Dinghuibacter silviterrae: one gene and its partner. The protein of the gene in region 1 interacts with the protein of each later gene in a pairwise test. Links are inferred from orthologs where the notes say so. Each region holds a gene or a part of one and is shown on either strand. Other genes may lie near its edges.

Region 1 (3,140 bases):
AAGAGGGAAAAAGACACACCCCTTTGCTGAGACACACGCGAACCTTTGCACCGGTGCACTCCACCTATGAATGATTTTAATAGAAAAAGGAAGCCCCCCGTGGAGGACGGGGGGCGTGCTGAAAACTAAACCTTCTTCACGATTGTAGACATGAGATGGTACATGCAATCCAAGCGTGGTGCCAAGTGGCAATGCGTTGATAATTAGGGGGTCATGCTTGATAGCTATGAGTGGATGTGTTCGCTTTCGGCAAAATGATGTCCGGTTTTGATACAGGGGTCACTTTCCGAAATCGAAGAGGGTCGCGGTAAAGATCCCGCGCTCGCGTTTCTTGAAGAGCACACCCCAGTTGCCGTTATAACGGAGAAGGGTGGGGACGAGGAGGTCGCCATACTTGCTGAGTTGGGCTTCCATGTGGACGTTAAAATCATAGACGCCCGCGTCGTAGCTCATGTCATAGACGCGCCCGAGGACGTCCATGGTCTTGGGGTCGAACCAGGTTGTCATTTCATCGATGACGACGCTTCCCTTGGCGTCGTCCTTGGCTTTGATCTTGAAAACATAACAGTCCTGGCCGTTGTACCGTTGCATGTCGATGCTGTAGTCATAGCGCTTGGCCGCATCCGGGGAGAAAATGTCCATTTTGTTCCCTAGGAAAGGGACGCCGGGGATGGGTTTGCCCGGATTGAAAAAAAGAAGCTTGAGCTGCTCCTTGTGTTTCTCCATTCCGCTGAGATTTTCGACGTTGTGCACGGCACCCGTCACAATATTGGTTTCGCCGCAGACGGAGCCGTTTGTGAAGAACAGGGCGGCATACAGTTGCCCGGTGATATAGTTCCAGTTGCCCTCGTTGTCCCGGATGTCCCCGGTTGTTTTTTCATCGAGGACCTGCATGGTCCGGCAATTGCCGATCCGGCTCTGGTGGGTGCGGCTGTTGAGGCTGGCCACCATATTGCCGCGTTTATCCACCATGCGGATGTCGTTGATCGCAGAATAGCTGAGGACGCGCAGGTTCTTGAAGGCCTTGTAAAATGTAGTGTCTTCCTGGACCCGGCGGATAAAATCGCGGACGTCGATGTCGCTGCGGACAACGACCTCGCTGAGCTGGATATACCGGCCCTGCACATTGACGCTCGTGTCCTGGGCCTTTAGAGCGGCGAGGGGTACCAGGGCGATCAGGCAAAGACAGATCCGGTTTGTCATAGGCGATAATACATCAAGGATAATGCCTTATTTGGGGAAGGTCATTTTATAGTCCACGGAAACTTTTCCTTTGGAAATATCGTCCAGCTTGGCCTTGAGCAGCTTCCGGCGGAGGGGTTTGAGGTAGTCGATAAAAAGCTTGCCGTCTATATGGTCGTATTCATGCTGGATGACCCTTGCGGTGAGACCTGAAAAGGTTTCGGTATGGGGTTCGAAGTTTTCGTCGACGTAGGATAGCGTGATCTCTTCCGGTCTCAGGACGTCTTCCCGGATCTTTGGGATGCTGAGACAGCCTTCATTATAGGCCCATTCATCCCCGTCCAGCGACTGGACGTGGGCGTTTATAAAAACACGCTTGATGCCCGGATCGTCGTCATACTCCTCTTTTTCCTCGTCATCCATACGCTCGAAAACCTGGGCCGTATCCACCAGAAAAATCCGGATCGGTTTGTTGACCTGGGGCGCGGCGATGCCGACACCCTGGGAATAATACATGGTTTCCCACATGCTTTCCAGGAGTTCTTTCAGGTCCGGGTAATCCGGCGTTATATCTTTTGCTTCGGCCCGGAGGATCTGGGCGCCGTATGCGACGATGGGAAGAATCATAAGCGGCAAAGGTACGTTTTTATCCGTTTTGGGCCCGCAGATAGTCCTGGAGAAGGATCGTCGCCGCGATCTCGTCAACCAGTGCCTTATTACGCCGTTCTTTCTTTTTCAGCCCGCTGTCCAGCATGGATTGGGTGGCCATTTTCGACGTATAGCGCTCGTCCGCGGTTTCCAGGGGAATATGCGGAAACTCCTTCCGGAGCCGGGCGATCGCCTGCCGGACCAGGGGGGTGGCGTTGGTATCGGTATCGTCCCAGTTGGTGGGCATCCCGATCAGTATGAGATCGACGGTTTCCCGGGTCATATAGTTCTTGAGCCAGGTAAAAAGCTGCGGGGTCTCCACCGTGGTGAGCCCCGTGGCGATGATGCGCAACGGATCGGTCACCGCCAGGCCCGTGCGTTTTTTCCCGTAGTCGATGGCCAGTATCCTCCCCATCAAAAAATGTGTATTTTAGGTTTCAAATATCAAACACCATGAGCCTTTCCGCCAGCGAAACCAGAACATGGACCATGCTTTGCCACCTCAGCGCCCTGCTGATGCTTTTTTATACCTGGGGAGCCGTACTCGGCCCCCTCATCATCTGGCTCATTAAGCGGGGCGAATCCCCCGAGGTCGATGAGCAGGGTAAAGAATCGTTAAACTTCCAGATCACCATCTATATCATCTCCCTCGCCTTGAGCATCGTCCTCGGTCTGGCGTTCTTCGGGTCATGGGGCTTGTCGGGTCTTTTCGGCAGCCCGTTCGACCTGTTTTCGGCCCCGCACGTCCTGACCGGCGTGTTCGGCCTGGCCGGCATCCTGGGTCTTGTCCGCCTGGTCGACATCATCCTGGTGATCGTCGCCAGCATCCGGACGAATAACGGGGTGCCCTACCGGTATCCGTTCAACTTCCGGTTGATCCGCTAAGGGTGACTTGCGGCGCGTCGCTCCTATAGCGGTCCCTTGAAGAGGAACATATCCGCCACGACAAACACGGAGAACACCACGCTGGCGATCCCATTGGTCGTCATAAACGCCAGGTTCACCCGGCTCAGGTCTCCCGGTTTGACGAGGCGGTGCTGCATGATCAACATGCCCACGAATACCGCGACCCCGATCCAGTAGCAAACCCCGAAGTGACCATAAACGCCCGCCGCAATGACGCTGGCCGCGCTAAGGACGTGCAGGAGTTCGGAGATGCGCAAGGCCCTCCGTATGCCAACGGCTGCGGGCATGGAATGCAGGTGCTGCTCCTTGTCGAAGGACTCGTCCTGGAGCGCATAGATGACGTCGAAACCGCTCACCCAAAACACCACGGCAAAAGAGAACAGCACGGGCAAAAGCGCAAACGT
Region 2 (3,108 bases), on another replicon or contig:
CAGCTCCTCAACGGGTCCATCACCACGGGGTACCGCACCCTCAACCTTCACCGCCCGGGCAACAAGGGGACGATCTATATCCACCGGGAAGTCGCCCGCCTGTTCCACCCCAAACCCTCGTCCCGGCATCGTTTTGTCATCCACATCAACCACAATAAGCTGGACAACAGCGCCCGCAACCTCCGTTGGGCCACCCTGGAGGAAATGAGCGCCCACCAGCAGCTCAGCCCGGACAAGATTGCCTACAAACAGCGTCAGCGCGAAAAGGCGGCCCACTCCAAGGGGTTGAAGCTAACGGTATCCCAGGTCAAACGCATCAAAGCGACACTGTCCGATCCAAAGCGGAAGTATACCTATCGCCAACTGGCCGATAAATACGGCGTTAGCGAAATGACGTTGTACCGTATTCGCAGCGGGGAGAACTGGAGCGGGGTGCAATAGGGCGCACCCGCGGCGGGTCCGCGGAAACTCCTATTTTTGCCCCTATGCTACAACCTTCGACGCTTCAGTTCCTGAAGCAACTGGCTAAGAACAACAACAAACCCTGGTTCGACGCCCATCGCGACGCCTATGACGCCGCCAAAGGCGACTTCTCTGATTTTATTCAAAAAGTACTCGACGCCCATGCCAAAAAGGACGAAGACCTCCGCACGCTGAAGGCGAAAGACTGTCTTTTCCGCATCAACCGGGACGTCCGGTTCTCCAAAAACAAGGCTCCGTACAAAACAAACATGGGTGCCTCCCTCGACCGGGGCGGCAAGAAATCCATTTACGCCGGTTATTACATCCACATCCAGCCCGGGGGTGAAAGCTTTATGGGCGGCGGTCTCTGGATGCCCGAAGCCAAAGAGGTAAAAAAGATCCGCCAGGAGATCGACTACTGCTGGGACGAGTTTCAAAAAATAGTCAAGGCAAAAGCCTTCGTCACGCAATACGGGGAAATCCTCAAGGGCGAATACAGCCTGTCCACCATGCCCAAGGGGTATGAAAAAGACAACCCCGCGGCGGAATACCTGAAGCTGAAAAGCTATTTAGCCATTCGTTCGATTTCCGACGCGGAGTTGACGGACAAGGCGCTCTTGAAAAATGTCCTGAAGGCCTTTGAGGCGTTGCAGCCGTTGTTGAACTTTTTAAATCGCGCGATCGAGCACGAGGACGCCTAGAGCCATCCTTTCCCTGCGAGGTACTCGGCGATCTGGACCGCGTTCGTGGCCGCCCCCTTGCGGAGGTTGTCGGAGACGATCCAGAGGTTGAGCGTATTGGGCTGGGAGTCGTCCCGGCGCAACCGTCCGACAAACACTTCGTCGCGTTCGTGGGCGTTCAGCGGCATGGGATATTGGGCCTTGGACGGCTCGTCCACCACCACTACACCGGGAGCGGTTTCGAGCAGGCTGCGCACATCAGGGAGTGCATAGTCCTTTGCAAATTCCACGTTCACGCTTTCGCTATGCCCGCCGACCACCGGGATGCGCACCGTCGTCGAGGTGATGCGGATCGAGTCGTCCCGCATGATTTTGCGCGTTTCGTTGACCATCTTCATTTCTTCTTTCGTATACCCGTTGTCCAGGAAGACGTCGATCTGGGGAATGACGTTCAGGTCGATGGGGTATGCATACGCCTTTTCTCCTTCCTCGCCCGCGCGCTCGTTAAAAAGTTGCGTCACCGCTTTGACACCGGTCCCGGTCACGCTTTGATAGGTGGACACTACGATCCGCTTGATCTGGTAGGCCTTGTGCAACGGCGCCAGGGCGACCACCATCTGGATCGTGGAGCAGTTGGGGTTGGCGATGATCTTGTCTTCCGGCGTCAGGGCGTCCGCGTTGATTTCGGGGACAACCAGCTTTTTGGTAGGGTCCATACGCCAGGCGGAAGAATTGTCGATGACGGTGATCCCGGCCGCCGCGAATTTGGGTGCCCACTCCAGGGACGTGCTTCCTCCTGCGGAAAAGATGGCCACATTGGGCTTTGCCGCGATGGCGTCGTCAGCGGAAACGATCTTGTAGGCCTTCCCCTTGAACTTGACTTCTTTCCCCACGCTCTTGGCGGAGGCCACGGGAATCAGCTCATCAACGGGGAAGTTGCGTTCTTCCAATACCTGTAACATTTTGGTGCCTACTAGTCCGGTAGCACCCACAACGGCGACTTTCATTTTGTTTTTTTGATGTCTAAAAAAAAAGCCCTCCTTTTCGGGGAGGGCCTGTACTTATTTTTGGTGACTCATACCAAAGTGCTACACACCTTCCCCTGGAGAGGGACGCTTCTTGCTGCACTTAATATGTTTCATTATTTGTTTCATTCGCGGGGTAAAAATAGGGCAACTTGCGGATTACACCAAATCAATGTCGAACTGTACCAATTCCACGAACTGCTGCACGCGCGTTTCAATGTCTTGCAGCGTCACCTCTTTCAGCCGCTCGGGGCCGAACTTCTCGACGCAAAAGCTGGCCATGGCGGAACCCATGATGATGGCCGTTTTCATGTTTTCAAACGAGACATCGCGGGTCCTGGCGAGGTGACCCAAAAACCCCCCGGCAAAAGTATCTCCCGCCCCGGTGGGGTCGAAGACGTCTTCCAGCGGCAGGGCGGGCGCGAAGAACACGTGGTTGTCGTGAAACAAAAGGGCGCCATGTTCGCCTTTTTTGACGATCAGGTAGGAAGGCCCCATCTGGAGGATCTTTTTGGCCGCCTTGACGATCGAATATTCGCCGGTCAGCTGGCGGGCTTCGCTGTCGTTGACCATCAAGACATCCACCATGGACAGTGTTTCCTTCAGGTCAGGCAGCGCCGTTTCTATCCAAAAATTCATGGTATCCAACACGATCAGCTTGGGCCGCTTCTTCAACTGGCGGATGACGCTGGATTGCAGGCTGGGCAACGTATTCCCGAGCATCAGGAATTCCGACCCCTGGTAGCTGTCGGGGATGACGGGGTTGAAGTTCCCCATGACGTTCAGGTCGGTGACCAGCGTGTCCCGGGTATTCATGTCCAGGTGGTAGCGGCCGCTCCAGAAAAACGACTTTTGGTCTTTCACGACCTCAATTCCGTCTACCGCCACCCCCCGGCGTTTGAGCTCCGCCATTTCGGCTTCGGGGAAGTCGTTCCCCACGA

What was found.
Region 2: the proteins of def (region 1) and EDB95_RS04780 interact in binary tests that used the Escherichia coli proteins (3 or more experiments, as listed by UniProt). The link is inferred for Dinghuibacter silviterrae from one-to-one orthologs.

What each region holds. Positions count from the first base shown.
Region 1 is NZ_SODV01000002.1:997,026-1,000,165, forward strand. What follows is about bases 21-2,834. They hold def (peptide deformylase), read right to left. Parts: upstream 1,810-2,834; coding sequence 1,231-1,809; downstream 21-1,230. Other genes in these bases: EDB95_RS21420 (hypothetical protein), read right to left, coding at 280-1,203; ruvX (Holliday junction resolvase RuvX), read right to left, coding at 1,829-2,245; EDB95_RS21435 (DUF4870 domain-containing protein), read left to right, coding at 2,284-2,715; EDB95_RS21440 (UbiA-like polyprenyltransferase), read right to left, coding at 2,739-2,834. Also shown: more of EDB95_RS21440, read right to left, coding at 2,835-3,140. UniProt on the Escherichia coli protein: Removes the formyl group from the N-terminal Met of newly synthesized proteins. Requires at least a dipeptide for an efficient rate of reaction. N-terminal L-methionine is a prerequisite for activity but the enzyme has broad specificity at other positions.
Region 2 is NZ_SODV01000001.1:1,079,821-1,082,928, reverse strand. Bases 155-2,936 are described here. They hold EDB95_RS04780 (aspartate-semialdehyde dehydrogenase), read right to left. Parts: upstream 2,150-2,936; coding sequence 1,160-2,149; downstream 155-1,159. Other genes in these bases: EDB95_RS04775 (PfkB family carbohydrate kinase), read right to left, coding at 2,327-2,936; EDB95_RS04785 (DUF2461 domain-containing protein), read left to right, coding at 486-1,163; EDB95_RS04790 (HNH endonuclease), read left to right, coding at 155-441. In the rest of the region: more of EDB95_RS04790, read left to right, coding at 1-154; more of EDB95_RS04775, read right to left, coding at 2,937-3,108.